2 regions of the Paenarthrobacter sp. PAE-2 genome follow, and region 2 is predicted to be linked to the other one. Evidence: riboswitches for the same ligand, from Rfam matches in the RefSeq annotation. Region 2 holds a riboswitch; the other holds the start of a gene.
The links. A riboswitch is a leader RNA that binds a small molecule or an ion and turns the genes downstream of it on or off. The one in region 2 is predicted to bind S-adenosylmethionine.
Positions count from the first base shown of each region.

Region 1 (3,511 bases), on a different contig from region 2:
CGCCGGGCACCAGGACGCCGGACGCGTCGAGCGCTTCTCCTTCACCGATCGCGACGGCGGCGACGGCGGCCAGTTGGGTGAGGTCGGAAGAGCCCACCGAACCCTCGGCCGGGATGGCGGGGTGGACGCCGCGGTTCAGGAGGTCGGCGTAGAAGCGGGCCGTTTCGGGCCGGACGCCTGAACCGCCGCGACTGAATCCGACCAGGCGGGCGAGGATCACGGCGCGTGCTTCGGCGCGGCTCAGATAGGGTCCCACCCCGCTGTTGTGGTACCTGACCACCTGCACTTGGTAGGCGAGGATGGAGCCGTCCTCAACAGCGGTATCGCGGCCGGATCCCAGGAGGGTGTTGAGGCCGTAAACCCGCTCGCCGGAGGCCGCCACTTGCTCCACGACTTCCCGTGAACGGCCGATCAACGTCAGGGCATCGTGGTTGAGTTTCACGTGGCAGGAGTCGTCCGCCGCCGCCATCGCGATGCTTTCGGCATGCACGGGCGCCGTCCCTATCAGCAGCACCTTCGACTCCGGGGACATTGTTAGAAATCCAGGAGATTCTGCCGGAAACCGCCGTTGCCGTAGCTCTTCCTCAGGAGGCCGCGGCGACGAAGTTCGGGAGTCAGCTTGTCCAGGACCCCATGCACCGTCACCGGATCGACGAACCCGGAAAACAGGAAGCCGTCTCCGCCCACGGCCTCGCCCGTCTCCTCGAGGTAGTCGGCGATCTCTCCGGCGGTCCCGATGATCGAATCACCTGCGCCGCCGCTGCGGGCCTGCAGGATCTGCCGCAGCGTGGACCCGGGAGGAGCCGCTTTGGCGAAGTGTTCCAGCGTTCCTTGGTTGCTGTTGGTGCTCAGCTCGGGGAGGGGCTGATCGAGGTCGAATTGTTTGAAGTCGATCACCGAAAGGTAGGAGATCGAGTTGAGCTGGCTGTCGATGTCGCGCTGGGTCAGCTCCCTGCGCCGTGACCGCAGTTCCTCCCCCTCCGCAGCAGACCCCACCACGGTGGGCTTGAGGACAAAAAGAACCTTGACGTCGTCGGGAATCCGCCCGGCATGTGCGGCTTCGGCACGGATGGAATCGCGGTAGGCCTTCATCCCGTCGACGCCGCGGGCCAGGGCGATGGCGACGTCGGCGTGGCCACCCGCGAACGCCTTGCCCCGGGGCGAAGCACCGGCCTGCACCAGTACGGGTTCCTCGGGAAGGGGTGCCGTATTCAGCGGACCCCGAACCTTGAAAAACTGTCCGTCGTGGTTGATGGGATGGACTTTGGTGTGGTCCGCAAACCGGCCTGCCTCCGCGTCCTCCAGCACGGCGTCCGGTTCCCAGCTCCGCCAAAGCCGCCGGACGACGTCGACGAATTCCTCCGCTTTCTCGTAACGCAGGTCGTGCTCGATCTGCTGGTCCAGTCCGTAATTCTGCGCGGCGAGGTCGCTGCCGGAGGTCACCACGTTCCAGCCGAGTTGGCCCTCGGAGAAATGCTGCAGGGTGGCAAGGAGCCTGGCCGCGGTGAAAGGCGGGTAGAAGGACGCGCTGATGGTGGGCACAATGCCGAGGTGTTCGGTCACGGACAGCAGGTACGGCACCAGTGCGAGGGGATCGTGCTTGGGAGCGAAGGACGCGTGCGCAAGCGACACTTCCGCCGTGCCGCCGTACGTGTCCGGGACGGTGAGTGAATCTTCGATGATGAACAGGTCCAGGCCCGACCGTTCAAAGGCCCTGACGGCCTCCTGGTAGAGCGCAGGCTTCTTCCAGTCGTAGCCAAGGCTGTAGCCGGGAGTCCCCCAGCCCTGGACACCGAATCCATGGCCCACGAACCATCCGAAATGCAGCATGGGCTTGAGTGTAGAACTGCTCTGTCCGCTCACCGCGACCTGATTTCATGCGAAGTTACAGGGGGTCGTATTGCGTCAATTATGCTCCCGTGACGCCGTAAATGGGCCAGTCCCGGCGGCTGGTCCGGTTACGCAACATGACGACGGCGGGACACCCGCCACATGCATCGCGGCGGCCGCGGGTGATATTTTTTTCTTGAGTAATGAGCACCAGTGCCAAGCCCTGACTTGCTGGTCGGCAACCCTCTCCCGCGGCGGGGTGCCTCAGGTGACTACTCGGCGTATTCGACACTTCGAACTGCAAGCGTGACTGAGGAGCACATTAATGCCTGAACCCACCGAAGAGAGACTTTCCTACCGATTGATCACGGGCCCGGACACCCGGGACTTCTGCGAACGGATCAGCAACGCCCTCGCTGAAGGCTATGTCCTGCATGGCAGCCCGTCGGCCACCTACAACGGCACGGACGTCATTGTGGCCCAAGCAGTGGTATTGCCTGCAGCCGTCGCCAGCGCGGATGCCGCCGTGGCCAATGCCGTGGATGAGCTGGAGAACTACGAGGACGAGGCAGCATTCGAGGGCCACGCATGAGCTACGCCGGAGACCTGACCCCGCAGGATGCCTGGGCGAAGCTGCAGGACGGTGCCATCCTGGTGGACGTCCGCACCGAGGGCGAATGGGCCCACATCGGCATCCCCGACACCAAGGCCACGGAAAACGATCCCCTGTTCATCCAGTGGAACCTTGCAGGCGGCGTCCCGAACTCCCGCTTCATCGAGGACTTGCAGCAACAGGCACCCGAGGGAGACGGCGTTGAGCTCGTGTTCCTCTGCCGGTCCGGACAGCGCTCCATTGCTGCGGCCATCGCCGCAACCCGGGCAGGTTTCACCGCCTACAACGTCCTCGAAGGCTTCGAAGGTGAACCGGACCGTTACGGCGAACGAACCGTCAACGGCTGGAAAAACCGCGGCCTGCCAACCAACCTTGGAAACGAATAAGAAGTGACATTCAACCCTGACGCCGCCGGCTGGAATGCAGACACCCAAGCCGTTCGCGGTGGCCTCGACCGTACCAATTTTCAGGAAACGGCGGAGCCCGTCTTCCTCAACTCCGGCTTCGTCTACGAGTCGGCGGCAGCTGCCGAGCGCGCCTTCACCGGGGAAGACGAACGCTTCGTCTACTCGCGCTACGGCAACCCCTCCGTTGCCACCTTCCAGGAGCGGCTGCGTCTCCTTGAAGGCACCGAAGCCTGCTTCGCGACGGCGTCGGGCATGTCCGCAGTCTTCACCGCCCTTGGTGCCTTGCTGGGCGCCGGCGACCGGGTGGTTGCCGCCCGTTCGCTCTTTGGTTCCTGCTTTGTGATCCTCAACGAGATCCTGCCTCGGTGGGGCGTGGAGACCGTGTTCGTGGACGGCCCCGACCTTGACCAGTGGCGCGCTGCCCTCTCCGAGCCCACCACCGCGGTGTTCTTCGAGTCCCCCTCCAACCCGATGCAGGAGATCGTGGACATCGCAGCCGTCAGCGAACTCGCGCACGCCGCCGGGGCAACAGTGGTGGTGGACAACGTCTTTGCCACTCCCCTGCTCCAGCGCTGCGGCGAGCTCGGCGCCGACGTCATTGTGTACTCGGGCACCAAACACATCGACGGCCAAGGCCGGGTGCTGGGCGGCGCGATCCTCG
Region 1 is NZ_JAPDNV010000022.1:50,284-53,794, reverse strand. Features, by position in the region: gene OCL88_RS14120 (aromatic amino acid ammonia-lyase) at 1-532, opposite strand, end outside; gene OCL88_RS14115 (NtaA/DmoA family FMN-dependent monooxygenase) at 535-1,863, opposite strand; SAM riboswitch class IV at 2,030-2,143, shown strand; gene OCL88_RS14110 (DUF1737 domain-containing protein) at 2,156-2,422, shown strand; gene OCL88_RS14105 (rhodanese-like domain-containing protein) at 2,419-2,829, shown strand; gene OCL88_RS14100 (O-succinylhomoserine sulfhydrylase) at 2,833-3,511, shown strand, end outside.
Region 1: another riboswitch for S-adenosylmethionine. It lies ahead of OCL88_RS14110 (DUF1737 domain-containing protein); the one in region 2 lies ahead of OCL88_RS08025 (aminotransferase class V-fold PLP-dependent enzyme).

Region 2 (3,511 bases):
CAGTAGTCAGGGATACCCAAAGAATCTACCGCAGCAACGTGGCGCCAAGGCCGGGACGGCTCCTAGTCCACGGTGCAGGGAGCGGCCCCGGCGGTTCCGGGCGTATTGGGCGCCCACTCCGGGTAGCTGCGGTGATCGTTTGCGGGGACCCAACGGCCCTCGTCCACGACGTAATCCCAGCCAAGTCCGGTGGTCTTCAGTTGCCGGATGCCGGCCAGCAGCCGGGCAGCGTCCTCAAGCCGGGAGCCGACGCCGAAGCTGGCGCGCAGTGAACCTGACGGCAAGCCGAGGCGCTTCAGGAGCGGGTGGGCGCAGAAACGGCCATCGCGCAGGCCCACGCCGTGCTCGGCGGCCAGGTAGGCGGCCACCAGTCCCGCGTCGAAGCCTTCAACGGAGAAGTTGACGACGCCGATGGTGTCGCTGGAATCACTGAAGATCCGGTGGACGGTGACCCCTTCAATGGATTCCAAGCCCTCAACCAGGAAGGATCGGATTGCCACCTCGTGGTTGTGCCAGTCCTGTTGGTCCAACCCGGCCAGCACCTGGGTAGCCCGCGCCAAGGTGGCTGCCCCCAGGACGTTGGGGGAGCCGCCCTCGTGCCGGGCAGGGCCAGTTGCCCAGCTCACCGAATCCAGGCGCGCTTCACGAACGGCGCCGCCTCCGGCAAGGTGGGGGGTTCCGGCGTCGAGCCAGTCGGGACGGCCGACCACGACGCCTGCGCCGAAGGGCGCGTAGAGCTTGTGCCCCGAGAAGACGACGTAGTCCACGTCGCTCTCGGAAATATTGATGCGCCGGTGCGGGGCGAGCTGGGCTGCATCGACGACGATCCGCGCGTCGAACTCATGCGCCAACGCTGCGAGCTCTGCGATCGGCAGGATTTCGCCGGTGACGTTGGAAGCGCCGGTCACAGCGAGCAGGGATATTCCGCCCTGGCTCAACTCATCGCGCAGGTTGGCGATGGTGGCTGACAACGTAGGGGAGGCGATGACGCTGCGGTGCGGTACACCCTGCCAGGGAAGCAGGTTGGCGTGGTGCTCAATGTCGAGGTACAGGACTTCACCGGCCGGTGCGCCGTCAAGCTGGGGGAGGCATCCGGCGAGGAGGTTCAGCGAATCGGTGGTGTTGCGGGTGAAGATGACTGAATCATCCGGCCGGCCGCCAACGAAGTTCCGCACGATGTTCCGCGAGTTTTCATAGACGGATGTGCTGATTTGGGACGCGTAACCGGCGCCACGGTGCACGCTGGCGTAGTAGGGCAGAATCTCGTTCAGGTAGGCAGAGACGATGGTCAGGGCCGGGGCCGATGCGCCGTAGTCAAGGTTTGCGTACCTGACGTGGCCCCCTTGGATCAGGGGAGCCTGCAGCTCTGCTCCTGTGACGGCGGCCAGCGGTCGCGCTGCGAGGGCTTCGTGTGCCGCGTGGTCATCTCCGAAAGCGGGCAGGACGGTGGAATCGAACGTAACAGTGCTCATGGGACCTCACTCAAGAAGGACCCCTCCAAGGGATCCGCGCTTGCCGTATCCGTTCCGGACCGGCCTGGTCGTCACCCGGGGCACCCCACCGCGAATGGAGGGTTGCCGGCCAGCAAACCGGGGTTTAGCGCTGGCACTCGTGACCTGTAGAAGAGACTAGGGCACCTTCCGTGGACGATTCAAAGCGGAAGAAGTTTGTTAAGCGGTTTGTTACGGAGAGAGCCGAATCCCGTTTTGGTCGAATAATCGACGGCGTTGGCACCCTGAAGTGGGTTTGTCGCCGTCGATTATTCGCAGCAATACGGTTCGGCTGTTGCCGGGCGCGCTAAAGGAGATCGTCGATCTCCGGGTTGAGGCGCTTCAGGACCTCTGAGTGGAGGATGGAATTAGTGGCCAGCGCGTTGCCTCCGAAGGGGCCGTCTTCGCCCTCAAGCGAGGTGAACCTGCCGCCGGCCTCCGTGACGATCGGCACTAAGGCAGCCATATCATAAAGGTTTAGTTCCGGTTCGCAGGCGATGTCTACGGCACCTTCGGCCACCAGGCAGTAGGACCAGAAATCCCCGAAGGCGCGGGTCCGCCAGACGTCGTCAGTGAGCGAAAGGAATTCGTCCAGGTTTCCGCGCTCCTTCCATCCCGAAAGGCTCGAGAAGGACAGTGACGCGTCCGCCAGCGAAGAGACATTGGAGACTTTCAAACGGGTGGCCGACGCGAGGGACCGCCCTGTGTAGGCTCCCATGCCCTTGGCGGCCCACCAGCGTTTGCCGAGTGCCGGCGCGCTGACCACACCCACCACGGGCTCGTCCTCGTCAACGAGGGCGATCAAGGTTGCCCACACCGGCACCCCTCGAACAAAGTTCTTCGTCCCGTCGATGGGGTCGATAATCCAGCGCCGCGATCCATGGCCGCTGCTGCCGAACTCTTCGCCCAGCACGGCGTCGCGGGGACGCGAACGCGAGAGCTGGCCGCGGATGGCTTCCTCGGCTGCCTTGTCCGCATCGGTGACCGGCGTCAGGTCGGGTTTGGTTTCGATCTGCAGGTCCAGGGCCTTGAACCGGTCCATGGTCTGGGCGTCCACCGAATCGGCCAGGACGTGGGCCAGCCGCAGGTCATCGTTGTAACTGGAAACGGGTTGGGTCATGCCACCAAACTATCGCGAAACAATCCCTGCACCCGGGAAGTGGTGCTTTCCCGTCTCAGTTGACGGTGCCGAGTTCCTTGGTTTCCTTCGCCTCCAGGCGCGGGTCCGCTCCGAGGAGCCGGCGCAGGGACGCCAGCCGTGCGGCGCCGGAAGGTCCGGCGTGTCCTTCGTTGACCCAGGCGTCCAGTCCGCAGTTGACGGCGTTGGCGTCGTGTTTGCAGCCCCGTTCGCAGTCTTCGGTGCCGGGCTCGAGGTCCGGGAAGGAGTGCAGGATCCGATCCGGGTCGACGTGGGCCAATCCGAAGGAACGGATACCGGGAGTATCGATGATCCAGCTGCCCGAAGGAGCGTCGGCCAGCTTGAGGGCCAGTGCGGACGATGAAGTATGCCGGCCGCGGCCCGTCACGGCGTTGACTCCGCCGGTTGCCCGTTCCGCGCCCGTCAGCGCATTGACCATGGTGGATTTGCCGACGCCGGAGTGCCCCAGCATGACGGTCACTTTTCCGTCGAGGTGGTCCCGCAGGCGGGACACCGCTTCACTGTCGAGCCGGGCGGACAAGCCGTCGTCCGAGCGGGCATCGATGCCGGATGCCTGTGAATCCGCTGTGCGGCTGATGATGACCGGAAAGTCCAGGCTGAGGTAGTTCGAAAGAAGTTCCGCCGGATCCTTGACGTCCGCTTTGGTGATGAGCAGCAGCGGCTCTATGCCGGCGTCGTAGGCTGCCACCAAGGCGCGGTCGATGAAACCGGTACGCGGCTCCGGGTTGGCTGCGGCCACCACCACTACCAGCTGGTCGGCGTTCGCCACCACTACCCGCTCGATCGGGTCCGTGTCATCGGCGCTGCGACGCAACAGGGTCCGGCGTTCTTCGACGCGGACCAGCCGCGCCAGGGTATCGGG
Region 2 is NZ_JAPDNV010000009.1:110,088-113,598, reverse strand. Features, by position in the region: gene OCL88_RS08025 (aminotransferase class V-fold PLP-dependent enzyme) at 63-1,472, opposite strand; SAM riboswitch class IV at 1,504-1,617, opposite strand; gene hisN (histidinol-phosphatase) at 1,798-2,610, opposite strand; gene OCL88_RS08015 (ribosome small subunit-dependent GTPase A) at 2,666-3,511, opposite strand, start outside.